2 regions of the Actinomadura luzonensis genome follow, and region 1 is predicted to be linked to the other one. Evidence: riboswitches for the same ligand, from Rfam matches in the RefSeq annotation. Region 1 holds a riboswitch; the other holds the start of a gene.

What was found. A riboswitch is a leader RNA that binds a small molecule or an ion and turns the genes downstream of it on or off. The one in region 1 is predicted to bind cyclic di-AMP.
Region 2: linked by a shared signal. The riboswitch ahead of MF672_RS16975 (CHAP domain-containing protein) and the one ahead of MF672_RS02925 (C40 family peptidase) in region 1 are both predicted to bind cyclic di-AMP.

What each region holds. Positions count from the first base shown of each region.
Region 1 is NZ_JAKRKC020000001.1:605,367-614,031, reverse strand. It holds gene MF672_RS02935 (hypothetical protein) at 1-524, opposite strand, end outside; gene serA (phosphoglycerate dehydrogenase) at 767-2,356, shown strand; gene MF672_RS02925 (C40 family peptidase) at 2,861-3,436, opposite strand; cyclic di-AMP (ydaO/yuaA leader) riboswitch at 3,461-3,604, opposite strand; gene MF672_RS02920 (3-isopropylmalate dehydrogenase) at 3,716-4,762, shown strand; gene MF672_RS02915 (branched-chain amino acid aminotransferase) at 5,003-6,100, shown strand; gene MF672_RS02910 (O-methyltransferase) at 6,123-6,767, opposite strand; gene MF672_RS02905 (DsbA family protein) at 6,826-7,470, shown strand; gene cimA (citramalate synthase) at 7,670-8,665, shown strand, end outside.
Region 2 is NZ_JAKRKC020000001.1:3,461,160-3,469,824, forward strand. It holds gene MF672_RS16940 (ATP-binding cassette domain-containing protein) at 1-1,626, opposite strand, end outside; gene MF672_RS16945 (helix-turn-helix transcriptional regulator) at 1,688-2,653, shown strand; partial or broken gene MF672_RS16950 (DUF6010 family protein) at 2,624-3,060, opposite strand; gene MF672_RS16955 (cellulose-binding domain-containing protein) at 3,150-4,322, opposite strand; gene MF672_RS16960 (LLM class flavin-dependent oxidoreductase) at 4,529-5,425, shown strand; gene MF672_RS16965 (FBP domain-containing protein) at 5,445-5,942, opposite strand; gene MF672_RS16970 (TetR/AcrR family transcriptional regulator) at 6,012-6,581, shown strand; gene MF672_RS16975 (CHAP domain-containing protein) at 6,632-7,297, opposite strand; cyclic di-AMP (ydaO/yuaA leader) riboswitch at 7,313-7,452, opposite strand; gene MF672_RS16980 (hypothetical protein) at 7,681-8,511, opposite strand.

The DNA of each region.
Region 1 (8,665 bases):
TCCACCTGCTGCATCGGGCCCGACAGGTGGGGGCGCGGCGCGGGCACCCACGGGAAGGCCGGCGCCTGCGGGGCCGGCGGGGCGACCTGGGCCAGCGCGGCGCCCCGCGACACGGTGGCCATCGCGCCCGTGGCGTAGGCGGCCGGGGCCGCCCCCGACAGCACGGGCGTGGGGCCGGTCCTGGTCGTGGTGAGGAAGCGCTGGAGGTCGTCGATGGGCACGGCGGCGGCGGCGGGACCGGCCGCGTCGATCACGATCTCCCGCACGCCCGTGACGCGCTGGATGTCCAGGATGGTGTCGGCGTCACAGGCCGACAGGGAATGACCGCCGCGGTGCCGGGCGTACGTGGTGGGGCTGGTGTAGCCGAGCAACACGCGGTCGCCGGCCTGGGTCGTCCCGAGGACGACCGAGCGGTCTGGTCGCACCGCCACCAGGACGCCGGCGTCGGCGAGAGCGCCCAGCAGCCGGTGGGGCGTGCCATGCTGGGCGAGAACGTCGGCAAGCGCAGGATTCCCGATGCTCATATGACGAACCATAGGTAGTCGGCCACGGCTTATCAGGCTAATGGCGAATAAATCTCCCGATCAAGACGAAGATGGGCCCAGGATGGATGACTTTTCCCACCCCTGGGTACGGCCCACCTGTCTCATATGGTGGGTGTCTCGTGAAAGCGTTCACAAGCGCCGGTTAGACTCGGTGGGACCGCCGGGGGATCCGTGGACGTGTCCCCCTCGAAGACCCGCCGGAAGCCCCTAAGGATCCACCCGTGAACAAGCCCGTCGTACTGGTCGCAGAAGAGCTGTCCGAGGCCGGCCTCGCCGTGCTCGGCGCGGATTTCGAGGTCCGCCACACCGACGGCGCCGACCGTGCCCAGCTGCTGCCCGCCCTCGCCGACGTGGACGCGCTCATCGTGCGCTCCGCCACCCAGGTCGACGCCGAGGCCATCGCCGCGGCGCCGAGGCTCCGGGTGGTCGCCCGCGCGGGCGTCGGCCTGGACAACGTCGACGTCGAGGCCGCCACGAAGGCCGGGGTCATGGTCGTCAACGCGCCGACCTCCAACATCACCAGCGCCGCCGAGCAGACCATCGCCCTCATCCTGGCCAGCGCGCGCAACACCGCCCAGGCCCACGCCGCGCTGAAGAACGGGGAGTGGAAGCGGTCCAAGTACACCGGCGTCGAGCTGGACGAGAAGGTCGTCGGCATCCTCGGCTTCGGCAAGATCGGCCAGCTCGTGGCGCAGCGGCTCGCGCCGTTCGGCGTCGAGATCATCGCCTACGACCCCTACCTGCCGCCGGCCCGCGCCGCGCAGCTCGGCGTCAAGCTGGTGAGCCTCGACGAGGTCTTCAAGCAGGCCGACTTCATCACCGTGCACCTGCCGAAGACCAAGGAGACCCTCGGCCTCATCGGCGACGAGGCGCTGCACAAGGTCAAGCCGAGCGTGCGCATCGTCAACGTGGCCCGCGGCGGCATCGTGGACGAGGCCGCGCTCTACTCGGCCCTCAAGGAGGGCCGGGTCGCCGGGGCGGGCCTCGACGTGTTCGCCAAGGAGCCCTGCACCGACAGCCCGCTGTTCGAGCTGGACCAGGTCGTCGTCACCCCCCACCTCGGCGCCTCCACGCACGAGGCCCAGGAGAAGGCCGGCACCCAGGTCGCGCGCAGCGTGAAGCTGGCGCTCGCGGGCGAGTTCGTGCCCGACGCGGTCAACGTCCAGGGCGGCGCGGTGGCCGAGGACGTCAAGCCGGGCCTGCCGCTGGCGGAGAAGCTGGGCCGGGTGTTCACCGCCCTCGCCGGCGAGGTCGCCACCAAGCTCGACGTCGAGGTGCGCGGCGAGATCGCCTCCCAGGACGTGCGGGTCATCGAGCTGGCCGCGCTCAAGGGCGTCTTCGCCGACGTGATCGAGGAGCAGGTCACCTACGTCAACGCGCCGCTGCTGGCCAAGGACCGCGGCGTCGCCGTCGAGCTGGTCACCAGCTCCGAGAGCCCCGACTGGCGCAACGTCGTCACCGTGCGCGGCGTGCTGGCCGACGGCCGCCAGGTCTCGGTGTCGGGCACGCTGTCGGGCCCGCGCCAGATCACCAAGATCGTCGAGGTCAACGGCTACGAGATGGAGATCGAGCCGACGGCCCACCTCGCCTTCTTCACCTACGCCGACCGGCCCGGCATCGTCGGCGTGGTCGGCCGCCTGCTCGGCGAGCACGGCGTCAACATCGCCTCCATGCAGGTGGCCCGCGACACCAAGGGCGGCAGCGCGCTCATCGCGCTGACCGTCGACTCGGCGATCCCGGCCGACGTGATCGAGCAGATCGCCACCGAGATCGGCGCCGACAGCGGCCGCTCGGTGGACCTGGAGGACTGACCCCCTCCCGCCTGCGACAAGGCCGCCGCCCGGCTCGGGCGGCGGCCTTTTGTTGTCTCAGCATGCAAGATACTAGGACATCCAACGAGATTCCTCGGTTACCGTGGAAGGCACATGCGCCAGGTGCTCGTACTCATTACCTGCCGCGGCGAGGCCTGTTAGGGCAGGTCGACGACTCGCCGCGGTGAGCGGCATGCGTCGGCCGGTAAGTCCCATCGTCCCGGCCCGTGACCCGGGCCCGCGACGACAGGCCCCCGTTCGGATTCGCGACCGGGGTCCGACCTCACCCGTAGGAACGCGCCCGCGAAACGAGATGAGAACCATGTACGAGATGTATGCCTGGAACCGCGCCGAGGAGCACGAGGACGAGGCCGCCGAGGCCCTGCAGACCGCGCTGGACCGCCGCGACAACGGCGGCGCGCCGCAGAGCTCCGGCCGGTAGCCGAGGTCCGGGCGGCCCCCCAGGGGTACGAGGCCGCCCGGACGGTTCGGCGGAGATCCGGTTCAGAGGACCGAGGCCACCGGCATGGCCGGGGCGGGCGCCGCGCGCCGCTCGGCCCACTCCCGCACGCCCTTGGCGTCGGGACGCACGGCGCCGACGAAGGCGTCCCTGCGCCAGCTCGACAGCTTCTCCTCCTTGACGACGTCGCCGCTGTGCGGCGCGTGCACCATGTAACCGGGCCGGGAGATCATCCCGACGTGGCCGAGGCCGCTGAAGAAGACCAGGTCGCCGGGTCTGAGGTCGTTCCAGGCGATCTTCCGGCCGAACGCCGCGTACTGCTCGGCGGCCGTGCGGGGGAGGTCGATCCCCGCCTTCTCGTAGGCCCGGAGCATGAGCCCCGAGCAGTCGTACCCGCCTCTGCCGGTCCCGCCCCACAGGTACGGGACGCCCTGTTTGTCCAGGGCGAAGTCGAGGGCGACCTTCCAGGCGGGCCGGTAGCGCCGGTCCTGGATGCTCTTCAGCTCGGGGCCGGTGAGAGTGGTGGTGAGGGCGGCCTGGTCGAGCGCGTCCTCGGGGGTGGTGGTGGATGCCTGGGCGGGGGAGGCGAGCACGGTGAGGCCGGCTGCGCCCGCCGCCACGAACATGGCGATGCGGAACAGGGGACTGTCCTTCCATACGGCCGACCGGGTTAGCTGACGGGCTCGGGCCTGGAAGCAGCCCTACGGCGCGGTGCCGATTCGCCCCTGGGGGGAGAGTGGGTCCCCGGCTCCACGCGAACCGCCGCGTGGATTAGGCAGGTCAGGGACTCTAACGAAACGGTCAAAAGACCGCAAACCCCGTAAACCGGACTTTACGGAAATAGTCCGATGAATGAGATGCGGTGTTCGGCAGGCGAGACGACCCGGTAAGGTACCGGCATGGAGTCGCGTAACATCCGCCTGGCCGTCATCCCCGGCGACGGCATCGGCGCCGAGGTCGTCACCGAAGGGCTCAAGGTCCTGGAGGCCGTGGGCACGAAGATCGAGTCCACGCACTACGACCTGGGCGCGGCCCGCTACCACCGCACCGGCGAGACGCTGCCCGACTCGGTGATGGAGGAGCTGCGCGGCTACGACGCGATCCTGCTCGGCGCGGTGGGCGACCCCAGCGTGCCGCCCGGCGTCCTGGAGCGCGACCTGCTGCTGCGCCTGCGCTTCGCCTTCGACCACTACGTCAACCTGCGCCCGGTCAAGCTCTTCCCCGGGGTCTCGACCCCGCTCGCCGGAGCCGGGCCCGACGACATCGACATGATCGTGGTCCGCGAGGGCACCGAGGGCCTCTACGCCGGCACCGGCGGCGCGATGCGGCGCGGCACGCCGCACGAGATCGCCACCCAGGAGTCGCTCAACACCGCCTACGGCGTCGAGCGCGTCGTCCGCTACGCCTTCGACAAGGCCCAGGGCCGCCCGCGCAAGAAGCTGACGCTGGTCCACAAGACCAACGTGCTCACCTTCGCCGGCGACCTGTGGCAGCGCACCGTCGACCGGGTGGCCGCCGAGTACCCCGAGGTCACCACCGACTACTGCCACATCGACGCGGCGTCGATGTTCTTCGTCTCGCAGCCGGAGCGCTTCGACGTCGTCGTCACCGACAACCTGTTCGGCGACATCATCACCGACCTCGGCGCGGCCATCGCGGGCGGCATCGGGCTGGCCGCCAGCGGCAACGTCAACCCCGAGCGCAGCGCGCCCAGCATGTTCGAGCCGGTGCACGGCAGCGCCCCCGACATCGCGGGCCAGGGCAAGGCCGACCCGACCGCCACCATCCTGTCGGTCGCCATGCTCCTCGACCACCTGGGCCTCGCCGCCGAGGCGGCCAAGGTCGAGCAGGCGGTCGCCGCCGACCTCGCCGAGCGGGCGGCGGGCGGCGCGGGGCGCAGCACGTCCCAGATCGGTGACGACATCACCGCGCGAGTATCCGGCTAGGGCCGCCTAGCTCCCGTACGCGCCTGGCGGTCCGGACTGGACTGCCAGGCGCTTTTTGCTGTCCAAACGGTCGAACCACCCCATTGGCCGCTTGTCATCCCATATGGCGAGACAATAGGAAGTACGAGCTGCCTCCGGGCAGTGCTGCCGCACCATCACGGGACCGCGGAGCCCGCGGCGTCCGCAGGCTCCGGGGCTCCGGTAGATTTTCGCGAAATCGCAGAGAAAAGGACCGTCGTCATGACCATCGCTCAGAAGCTCAGCTTCGACGTGCAGCTATCCGACCACGCTCGCACCGCGGCCGAGCGGGAGCAGGTACTGGCGAACCCCGGGTTCGGGCAATCCTTCACCGATCACATGATCACCGTCGACTACACCGAGGGCCGCGGCTGGCACGACGCCCGGCTCGTGCCGTACGGGCCGCTCTCGCTCGACCCGGCCACCGCGGTCTTCCACTACGCCCAGGAGCTGTTCGAGGGGCTGAAGGCGTACCGGCAGATCAACGGCTCGATCGTGATGTTCCGCCCCTACGCCAACGCGGCCCGCTTCAACCGCTCGGCCGCCCGCATGGCGATGCCCGAGCTGCCCGAGGAGACGTTCGTCGAGTCGCTCGAACTGCTCGTCAGGACCGACGAGGAGTGGGTGCCCACGACCGAGGGGCACAGCCTCTACCTGCGCCCCTTCATGATCGCCACGCAGGCGGGGCTGGGCGTCAACTACCCGTCCAAGAGCTACAAGTACATGGTCATCGCCTCGCCGGCGGCGTCGTACTTCACCGGCGGCATCAAGCCCGTCTCGGTGTGGCTGTCCACCGAGTACACCCGGGCCGCGCCCGGCGGCACCGGCTTCGCCAAGTGCGGCGGCAACTACGCCGCGGCCTTCGTCGCCCAGCGCCAGGCCGTCGAGAACGGCTGCGACCAGGTGGTGTGGCTGGACGCCCAGGCCCACGAGTACGTCGAGGAGATGGGCGGGATGAACCTGTTCTTCGTCTTCGGCAACAAGCTCGTCACCCCCGCGCTGACCGGCACCCTGCTGCCCGGCATCACCCGCGAGTCGATCCTCGAGCTGGCCGCCGGCCTCGGCCTGGAGACCGAGGAGCGGCTCGTCTCGGTCGAGGAGTGGCAGTCGGCGTGCGAGTCGGGCGAGCTGACCGAGGTCTTCGCCTGCGGCACGGCGGCCGTGGTGACCCCGGTCGGCTCCGTCAAGGGCGCCAACCGGGCCTGGACGGTCGCCGACGGCACGCCCGGCCCGGTGACGATGCGGGTGCGCGAGGAGCTGGTCGGCATCCAGTACGGCGCCCGCCCCGACGCGCACGGCTGGGTCCACAAGATCGCCTGAACCCGCGGACCCGGCCGCCCGCTCAGTGCTTGGTGATCAGCGTCATGCCGTCGGCCACCGGCAGCAGCAGCACGCTCACCCGCGGGTCCTCGATCACCAGGTCGTTGAACTGGCGGATCTCCACGGTGGTCGGCTCGTCGTGCGACGGGTCGGCCACGTGCCCCCGGCGCAGCGTGTTGTCGGCGATCAGCAGGCCGCCGGGGCGCATGCGGGAGATCAGCAGCTCGTAGTAGCCCGGGTAGTTGCCCTTGTCGGCGTCGAGGAAGGCCAGGTCGATGGTCTGGTCGAAGGCGGCGAGGGTGTCCAGGGCCGGGCCGAGGGTGAGCGTCACCCGGTCCTCGACGCCGGCCTCGGCCCAGTAGCGGCGGGCCATCGACGTCCACTTGTCGCTGACGTCGAAGCAGTGCAGCCGGCCGCCCCGCAGCCCCCGCGCGATGCAGATCGACGAGTAGCCGGTGAACGTGCCCACCTCCACCGCGACGTCCGGGGCCATGATCTGGGTGATCATCGTGAGGAACGTGCCCTGGTCGGGGCTGATCTGCATGCCCGCGCTGTCGCCGGTGAACTCGGCGCTCTCGCGCGCCAGCCGCTCCAGCAGCGGGTCGGGCTTGGTCGAGTGGTCGTGGACGTAGCGGGCCACGGCGGGGCTCAGGAGGTCGGCCTTCATACGGACATTCTTTCGGGTCCGATAGGGTCTGCGCGATCGACGAGGTGAGAGTGGGCGGATGATGAAGCGGTTGGTGGCGGTCGCGGTCGCGTGCGTGGCGATCGCCGTCCTCGGCGTGCTGGCCTTTTCCGAGCCGGGCGCGAGCTCCGAGGGGGTGCGCCTGACCCGGCAGGTGGACGGGTCGATGGTGCTGGCGGACCGGGGCGGCGACGCCCCCGTGCTGGACGTTTACGAAGATTTTGACTGCCCGGTCTGCAAGGAGATGCACACCCGGACCGACCCGACCATCCAGCGGCTGGCCCGCGAGGGCAAGGTCAAGGTCGTCTTCCACGCCGTCACCATCTTCCGCGACGAGCCGATGCGCTCGAACTCGATCCGCGCCGCCGCGGCCGCGCGCTGCGTCCCGGAGGAGAGCTGGCTCGCCTTCCGCGACGAGCTGTACGCCATCCAGCCCGCCCCGCACGGCGTCGCCTCGGGCTTCACCGTCGAGGAGCTGGTCAAGGCGGCCAGGAAGGCGGGCGCGCAGGTGGACGCGTGCGTGCGCGGGCAGTCGTACGCCGAGGCGCACCTGGCCGAGAGCGCCAAGACCCGGCTGGAGGGCACGCCGACGCTGCTGCTCGACGGGCGGGTGCTGGGCGACGAGGCGTTCGACCCGGCCGCGCTGGAGAAGCTGATCGCCGGGAACGGCGGGGTGACTGTGTGACGGCCTATGCTGTCCACGTCCTGAGACCGGTGTGCCGGATGGTGGATCGGTGTGGCAGACTGGACGGCACCATGTTCTACGGTCTGCTCATTATCGGCAGGCGCGCTGGCTGACACAGGGACACCGCCAGCGCGCAGACCTCTCACGTCCGTGAGGGGTCTTTTTGTTTTCCGGGACATCTCCTAGAAGGAAGAGGCTCATGGCCGACGACCGGTTCCACGTCTACGACACGACCCTGCGTGACGGCGCGCAGCAGGAAGGTCTCAACCTGACCGTCGCCGACAAGCTCGCCGTCGCGCGTCACCTGGACGGTCTCGGCGTCGGCTTCATCGAGGGCGGCTGGCCCGGAGCCAATCCGAAGGACACCGAATTCTTCCGGCGGGCTCGAACAGAGCTCGACCTGAAGCACGCGCAGCTCGCCGCGTTCGGCGCGACCCGCCGGGCCGGGGTGAAGGCGGCCGACGACCCCTTGGTCGCCGCACTGCGCGAATCCGGCGCGCCGGTCGTGACCCTTGTCGCCAAGAGTCACGACCGGCACGTGGAGCTGGCTCTCCGCACCACCCTTGAGGAGAACCTCGCGATGATCCGCGACACGGTCTCCCACCTGCGCGCGGAGGGGCAGCGGGTCTTCCTCGACGCCGAGCACTTCTTCGACGGCTACAAGTCGAACCCGGCGTACGCGCTGGAGGTCCTGCGCACCGCCGCCGAGGCCGGGGCCGACGTCATCGCCCTGTGCGACACCAACGGCGGCATGCTGCCCGACGAGCTGGCCGACATCGTCCACGAGGCCGTGCAGGCCGGCGCCCGGGTCGGCATCCACTGCCACGACGACACCGGCTGCGCGGTCGCCAACACCCTCGCCGCCGTCCGCGCCGGCGCCACCCACGTGCAGGGCTGCGCCAACGGCTACGGCGAGCGCTCCGGCAACGCCAACCTCTTCACCGTCGTCGCCAACCTGCAGCTCAAGCGGGGCTACGACCTCGTGCCGCCGGCCGCGCTGGCCGACATGACGCGCGTCGCCCACGCCATCACCGAGGTCACCAACGTCACGCCCAACTCGCACGCGCCGTACGTCGGCATGTCCGCCTTCGCGCACAAGGCCGGCCTGCACGCCAGCGCCATCAAGGTCGACCCCAACCTCTACCAGCACATCGACCCCGCCGCCGTGGGCAACGACATGCGCATGCTGGTCTCC
Region 2 (8,665 bases), 2.9 Mb from region 1:
GTTGGCGCTGAACAGGCTCGCGGGCCGGCCGCTGTGCCGGGCGAAGAGCCTGCGGACGGGCGCGGCGATGCCGGTGTAGGTGATGGGGGTGGAGCGGCGGTTGACGCTGACCGGCCGCTGGTCGATGACGACGGCGGCGTGCTGGGCGACCAGCTCGGCGGCGAGGCTGGACTTGCCGGACCCGGCGACCCCGGTCAGGACGGTGAGCACCTGGGCGGGGATGTCCACGGTGAGGTTCTTGAGGTTGTTGCGGGTGGCGCCGGTCACCGTGATCGCTCCGGTGGGCGTGCGCGGCGCGGCGGCGGGCGCGACGCGCGCGGCCAGGGCCCGCGAGGTGGCGGTGCGGGCCGCGCGCAGCTCCTCGAAGCCGCCCTGGAACACCAGCCGGCCGCCGCCCGCGCCCGCGTCGGGGCCGATCTCCACGATCTGGTCGGCGATCGCCATGACGGCGGGGTCGTGCTCGACGACGAGCACGGTGTTGCCCTTGTCGCGCAGCCGCCGCAGCAGGGCGGTCATGGCGGCGACGTCGTGCGGGTGCAGGCCGACGGTGGGCTCGTCGAAGACGTAGAGCATCTCCACCAGGCTGCTGCCGAGGTGCTTGACGGTCTTGACGCGCTGCGACTCGCCGCCGGACAGGGTGGTGGTGGCGCGGCCGAGGTGCAGGTAGCCGAGCCCGATGGTGTCCATGGCGCGCAGCTTGTCGCCGAGCGCGGCCACGACCGGCGCGACGGCCGGGTCGCGGACCTGCTCCACCCACCCGGCCAGCTCGGTGATCTCCATGCGAGCCAGCTCGCCGATGGTGCGGCCGAGTACGGTGACGCCGCGCGCGGCCTCGTTGAGCCGGTCGCCGTGGCAGGCGGGGCAGGTCTGGGAGCGGGTGAAGCGGGCGATGGTCTCGCGTTTGCGGTCGGACAGGTCGTCGGAGGTGTGCAGGTAGATGCGTTCGAAGCGCTGCACGACGCCCTCGTAGTCCTTCGGCGGCCGGGTGCCGAGCCGGGCGGCGTGCTCGCCGCCGTACAGCAGCGCCTGCCGCTGGCCGGGCGTCCAGTCGCGCAGCGGCGTGCCGGGATCGAAGCTGCCGATGTCGGCGTACTGGGAGTACCAGTAGCCGCCGTGGCCGAAGCCGGGCAGCAGGATCGCGCCCTCGGCGAGCGACTTGTCCAGGTCGAGGAAGCGTTCGACGGCGCTGACCACGATCTCGCCGAGCCCGGAGCAGTCCGGGCACATCCCGGCGGGGTCGTTGAAGGAGAAGTGGCCGGACTCGCCGATGTGCGGGGTGCCGGCGCGGGAGTACAGCAGCCGCAGGTAGGTCCAGGCGTCGGTGATGGTGCCGACGGTGGAGCGCGCGTTGCCGCCGATCCTGCGCTGGTCGATCAGCACGACCGGGGAGAGCCCGGCGATCTCGTCGGTGTCGGGACGCGTCCATTTCGGCAGCCGGTTGCGGGTGAACGGCGGGAACGTCTCGTTGAGCTGGTGGCCCGCCTCGGCGGCGATCGTGTCGAACACCAGCGACGACTTGCCCGACCCCGACACCCCGACGAACACGATCAGCCGGCCGCGCGGCAGGTCGACGTCGAGGTCACGCAGGTTGTTGGTCCGGGCGCCCCGGATGCGGATGACGTTCATGCGCTCGACGTTACGAGCAGATGCGGTCGCATTCTGGCCGCATCAGGGCAGACTGGCGGGCATGGCGGACGTCACCCAGCGCATCCTCGCCCTGCTGGCCACGTTGCAGACGGGCCGGGCGTTCACCGGCGACGAGCTCGTCGCCCGGCTCGGCGTCAGCGCCCGCACCCTGCGCCGTGACGTGGACCGGCTGCGCGGCTACGGCTATCCGGTGACGACGCAGCCGGGCCCGGGCGGCCACTACCGGCTGGTGGCGGGCAGCGCGCTGCCCCCGCTGGTGCTGGACGACGACGAGGCCATCGCGACGCTGCTGGGGCTGGCCACGCTGGCCGCGACCGGCCGCGCCGCGGAGGGCAGCCTGGACGAGGCGGCGACCCGCGCCTACGGCAAGGTCGACCAGTTCCTGCCCAAGCGGCTGCGGCACCGGGCCGCGCACCTGCGCGCGAGCCTGGAGACGGGCGCGGCGCGGGCGCCGAGCGTCAGCGCGGAGGTGCTGGCCGAGCTGGCCGAGGCGATCCAGCGCCGCCGCGTCGTCACCTTCGACTACGCCGGCAAGGACGGCGCGCGCACCTGCCGGCGGGCCGAGCCGTACCGTCACGTCCACCACCAGCTGCGCTGGTACCTGCTCGCCTATGACCTGGGCAGGGACGGCTGGCGGGTCTTCCGCACGGACCGGGTGAGCGGGCTGCGCACCTCCACCGCCGGCTACGAGCCGCGCCCGCTGCCGGCCGGCAGCGCGCTGGACTACCTGCGCCAGGGCCTGAACAAGGACCGCGAGCGGGTCGTCGTCACCGTGGAGGCGCCGCTGCCGGCCGTCGCCGACGCCTTCGCCCACCAGGAGGCGGAGCTGGAGTCGCTGGGCGAGGGACGCACCAGGGCGGTGCTGATGCTCGACACCTGGCAGTGGCTGCTGCTGAACCTCGCTTTCCTGGACGCGCCGTTCACCGTCGAGGAGCCGGCCCGGTTCGGGGCCGCGCTGCGCGTGTTCGGCGAGCGGCTAGGCGGCGCGACCGGCGCGGGCGCGTAGCCGGGCGAGGACGGGCGGGCCGCCCGCGAGGCACCACAGCGCGATCACGGGGTCGCACAGGGCGCAGCCGAAGGAGGAGTGCTCGGCGAACGGCAGGATGGGGCTGCCTTTGAGGTGGTGCACGACGTCCAGGCGGTGTGCAGCAGCCAGCCGGCGCCGATCCAGGCCCAGCTGTCCAGGCCGCGGTAGGCGACGTAGGTCATGACGGCCGGCAGGGCGAGCTCGGCGGGGCCGAGGCCGCCGCCGCTGAGGTAGGCCGCGCCGGCGCCGGCGACCAGCACGGCGTTGAACCGGCGGCGGTGCGGCTCGGGGATGAGGGACAGCAGGCAGACGGCGACGATCCCGATGACGATCGGCATGAGGATGGAGACGGCGAGGGAGATGGCGATGGAGACGGCGCTGGACATGGGCGCCAGGCTAGGACCGGCGGGCGGCCGGTCCCAGCGGCTGGAGTGCCACGTTCCGCCGGATTATCGCCAGGCGCGCTCCGGTCCGGTCAGCACGGCAGCGGGGAGGAGCCGACGGCGACGTCGTCGTACCAGAGGGTGTCGCTGTCGCCGCCGTAGCTCTCCCAGCCGAGCCGCAGGGTGGCCGGGCGGGGGGCGGTGGAGCGGCGCAGCCATTGGGAGTCGACGTCCTGGGTGGGGACGCCGTCCACGCGCAGGCCCGTGACCTCCTGGTCGTCGAGGTAGGTGCGCATCGACTGGCGGGTGGTGTCGATCTCGTAGCGCAGGCACACCCAGCGGCCGGTCGGCAGGGGGGTGCTGAGGGCGACGCCGGCCGGGCTCTGCTCGGGCAGGGTGGCGTCGTCGGATTCGCGGTTCCATTGCAGGGCGCCGTTCTGGCCGCCGATGCGCAGGTCGCGGTTGCCGTCGTTGGCGTCGGCCATGGTGATCATGCTGACGTGGCCGGCGGGCAGGGCGGTGGTGTGGCGCACCCACATGCGGGCGTACAGGACGGCACCGACGTGGGAGACGTCGCGGGTGGTGGCGGCGAAGACGTGGTTGCAGTAGTTGCCGCCGCCGTTGATGCGCAGGGATTTCGCGCCGGTGTGGGCGACGGCGGTGTCGATGCTCGCGGTGCCGGTGCCCGAGCAGTTGGGGGTGGCGACCTGCCAGTCGCCGGACGGGGCGCCGGACTGGTCCTCGAAGCCGGAGCACACGGCCGCGCCGGAGCAGCCGGGCTGGCCGGTGGGCGTGACCGTCGGCGTGGGCGTGACCGTCGGCGTGGCCGTCGGGGTGCTCGTCGGGGTCGCGGTGGTGACGCCGTTGCACAGGACGTCGTTGAGCGCGAAGTCGGCGGGGGCGGGGTTGGCCGTCGTCCAGGTGCCCTGGAGGCCGAACTCGGCGGCGCCGCCGGTGGGCAGGGCGGCGTTCCAGGTGAGGTTCGCGGCGGTGACGGTGGCGGCGTTCTGCTCGACGGTGGCGTTCCAGGCGCTGGTGACGCGCTGCCCCCCGGCGTACGTCCACCGCAGCCGCCAGCCGCTGAGCGCCGTGCCGAGGTTCGTCACCTTGACCTGGGCGGTGAAGCCGCCCTGCCACTGGTTGACGGTGTAGTCGACGCGGCAGCCGGCGTCGGCCGCGGCGGGGCGGCTCACCGCGAGCCCGGCCAGGGCCAGGACGGCGGCGCAGACGAGGGCGGTCCACAGCCGCACGGGGGGACGGGTCATGACATCGCTCGCCTTCGGGGTCGGCCTGTCACAGGATTGGGAGCGCTCCCAACAGCGGGTCCGCCGACGATGTTTCGCGCCGGCGGCCCGCGCTGTCAACGCCGCCGCCGCCCGCACCCGCCCCGACCAGCGCCCCCGTCGTCCCGCCCGGTGAATCTTTCACGCGCCTTGACTTCGAGCGCGCTTCGGGTCCTAGCCTCGCGCCCATGACTCACGACGGCACGCCGAGTTTCGGCATCAAGACGACCCCGGCCAACGTCGGCTACGACGACATCCTGCGCGTCTGGCGCGAGGCGGACACGATCCCGGAGATCGGGCACGCCTGGTTGTACGACCATCTCGTCCCCTACGTGGGCGGCCGGATCGTGGACGCCTCGGGGCCGGTGCACGAGGGGTGGACGCTGCTGACGGCCCTGGCCGTGCAGACGCGGCGGCTGCGGTTCGGGCTGATGGTGACCAACAACCGGCTGCGCCCGCCGGCGGTGCTGGCGAAGATGGCGGCGACGCTCGACGTGATCTCCGGCGGCCGGCTCGACCTGGGGATCGGGGTGGGCGGCCTGCCGGACGCCGCCGCGGTGGCTCCCGAGTACGACGGGTACGGCATCCCGCTGGTGCCGTGGCGCGCGGCGGTGGCGGCGCTCGGCGAGGCGTGCACAGTGATCCGCCGGTTGTGGACCGAGGACGTCTTCGACTTCGCCGGGCGGCACTACCGGCTGACCGGCGCGCGCTGCAGCCCCAAGCCGGTGCAGCGCCCGCACCCGCCGATCCTGATCGGCGGCTCGGGCACCGCGACGCTGCGGGTCGTCGCCGAGCACGCCGACGTCTGGAACGCGATCGGCCCGCCGGTCAACCCGGTCGAGCACCTGGTGCGGCGCGCCGCCGTGCTGGACGAGCTGTGCGCGGAGATCGGCCGGGACCCGGCCGGGATCACCCGCTCGGTGCAGCTGCCCGTCTCCTACGACGATCCGGCCTCGGCCCGGGAGTCCCTGCGGCGGCTGCGGGAGGCCGGGTTCTCGCACTTCGTGCTCAACCTGCCGTCGCCGTACCCGCCGGGGGCGGCGAGCTGGGCGGCGGAGGAGCTGATCGGCCCGGTGCGCGGCTGAGCGCTCACCCGGTCACCGGTCAGCCGGTCACCCGGTCCAGGAAGGAGCGCAGGTTGGCCTGGGTGCGGGCGAGCTTGTCGGCCAGGGTGAGCGACTCCTCCACGACGCCGGCGCCCGCGGACTCCTTGCGTCCGCGCAGGTAGAGCGAGCAGGCGAGGTCGGCGCACAGGTACTGGCCGACGGAGTTGCCCTGGCGGCCGGACTCGCCGGTGCGGCGGGCGGTCATCAGCGCGACGCCGCCGCCGGTGTGCGTGGTCAGGCACAGCGAGCACATGCTGCGCGAGGTGAACGCGCGCGAGCCGCCGGAGGTGACGCGGAGCGCGACGCCGGTCAGCCGGGCGTCGCGCTCGGCGACCAGGTAGGCGCGCTCGGGTGCGCCGGGATCCCGCCAGCCGAGGAAGTCGAGGTCGTCCCAGGGCAGGTCGTGGAGGTCCTTGGGGATGCCGGCGCGGCCGGCCTCGCCCTTGGAGCAGTTGACGAACGACGTGCGGATGTCGCGTTCGGTCAGAGGTCTCATGAGCGGCGAGGCTAGTTTCCTTAATGCTATTATGCAAATCCTTAAAGGCTTTAAGTTGTGGGGGCGCGGGTGGCACGGGCGGGACTGACCGCGGAACGGCTGACGCTGGCGGCGGCCGAGCTGGCCGACGAGATCGGCTTCCACAACCTGACCGTCTCGGCGCTGGCCCGCCGGTTCGGCGTCCAGCCCGCCGCGCTGTACGCGCACGTCAAGGACGCCCACGACCTGCGGGTGCGGGTGGCGGTGCTGGGTCTGGCCGAGCTGGCCGAGCGGGCCGCCGCCGCGCTGGCCGGCCGGGCGGGCAAGGACGCGCTGGTCGCCTTCGCCGACGCCTACCGCGGCTACGCCAAGGAGCATCCGGGCCGGTACGCCGCCGCCCAGCTGCCGCTGGACGACGCGACCGCCTACGCCAGCGCGGCCCGCCGGCACGCGGAGATGACCCGGGCCATCCTGCGCGGCTACGACCTGCCGGAGCCGGCCCAGACCGACGCCGTGCGCATGCTGCACAGCACCTTCCACGGCTTCGTCAGCCTGGAGACGCAGGGCGGCTTCAGCCGCACGGCGCGCGCGGCGGACCTGTCCTGGGCCCGCACGCTCGACGCGCTGGACGCCGTCCTGCGCGACTGGCCCCCGGAATGACCCGTACGGGCCTGATCTGACCTGATCTGGCCTGATCTGGCCCGGCGGGCTCAGGCGGCGTAGTTCGGGTAGCCGTACCCGACGACCTGCGAGGCCGGCCGGACGCGCTCCTCGACCTTGCCGTTGCCGGTGTTGCCCTCGATCGTGGAGATCGTGCCGTCGCCGTTGTCCTTGACGACGAACCCGACGTGGTTGATGGCGCTCAGGCTCTTGCTGCCGCTCCAGGAGAAGAACACCACGGCGCCGGGCTTCGGCTCGGTGCCCCAGCGCTGGTTGGCGGCGAACCACTTGGCGTGGGCGACGGTGTAGGCGTCCCAGCCGACCTGGGTGCGGGCGCCGCTCTCCTCGCCGACCCAGGAGACGAACATCGAGCACCAGGGGGCGTTGAGGTAGGCGGCGCGGCTGCCGCCGTCGCGCAGCACGGTCTCGCCGGCGCGGGCGGAGCCGGCGTACCACTGCTGGAACTTGGTGCCGCCGCCGCTGGCGTTCTCGGACGTGCCGACCTGGGCCCTGGCCAGGTCCAGGACCTGCTGGGCGGTGACGTTGACGCGGGCGTCGCGGTTGCTGACGGCGGGCGCGGCCGCGTTCTGCCTGGCGCTGTCGGCCTGCGCGTCGACGGCGGCGGTGGCGCCGAAGGCGGAGGCGGCGAGCGTCGCGCCCAGCGCGAGCTTGGCGGCGTCGAGCTTGCGGGCACGGATGAGACGGCTGATGGCCATGAGGGAGTTGCTCCTTTGTGCTTCCATGCCGCTTACCGGGTTAGCTGACGGGTTCGGGCATTGGAAGCTGCCCTACGGCGCGGCTGAGCGCCGATTCACCCCGATGAGATTGGGTCCCCGGTTCCGCGCGACGGCGGATTCAGCGGCCGCGGGCATTCGTCGCCCGGCGGTGGGAGGGTGTCGAACATGGCGTCGTCTCCGCGACGCTCACGGAACTGTACAACACGCCTCTGACCTGCGTCATTCCCGCGTCATGAAATCCCCATGAGGCCGGGCGGAGGTCACGTGCGGACATGCCGCGGTCACGGGCGGGTCCTGCCCGCCTTCCCGCGTCATGAGACCCACGCGAGGGCGGGCGGAGGTCACGTGCGGGCATGCCGCGGTCAGGGGCGGGCTTTGCCCGCCAGGATGTGGAAGGAGGAGGCGGTGCGGGCGGCGAGGCCGAGGTGGGCGGCGCGGGCGTGCGGGTTCATGCGGTGGGGCGGGCCGTGGTCGTGGTGGGCGGGGTGCCAGGCGATGGCGACGGCGGTGTTGTTGATCCAGGAGCTCATCGCCTTGTCGTACGGGGGAGTGAAGTCGTAGCAGCCGGTGGCGCGGCCGCCAGGGTCGTGGGCGAGGATCATCCAGCCGGGGGAGCGGCGGTTGAAGTCGTCGTACTGGTAGAAGCAGGCCCACGACGAGGGGCAGGCGGCGGGGCCGGAGACGCGGCGGGCGACGTACCAGGGGGCGGCTCCGGGCAGCGGGTCGGCGGCGACGGTGAGCCCGTCGGCGGCGGCGACCACGGGCGGCACGAGCGCCGGGCGCGGCAGGTCGTGCAGCACGATCACGGCGGCGGTGGCCGTGGCGGCGGCGAGCGCGGCGGCGGCCTGGCCCAGCCGCCGCCAGGGCCGGGCGGCCCGCCGGGGAGCGGGGGCGTGCTCACCGGCGGCCCGCTGCCGCATGCGTTCCCAGGCGCGCCAGCCGAGCGGCCAGTACGGCACGACGGGCCCGTACCGCCAGACCCGGTCCTCCAGCGCCCGCACCAGGAACCGGAACGCGACCGGGTCGGCGGGCACCTCCGTGCCCGACAGCCAGGCCGACAACGTGGCGAGCGTCAGCCTGACGGGGGGCCGCTGCCGCCGGGCGAGGTCGGCCAGCAGCCGGCAGGACGGCCGCCCGGCCGCCTGGTGCAGCCGCCGCAGCTCGCGCGACAGATGGCTGCCCGCTTCCCCCACGACGCCTCCCCTGCGTAATCATCCGGTGACGTGAGGTGACGATATACCCGCGCTGACCTGAGCGGACGCCGTTCCGCCGCACCCCGCGACACTCCCGCCCGCCCGGCTCTTGCCCTTCGCTGCACAACAGTGCAGTCTGTTGTTTAGGTGAGCA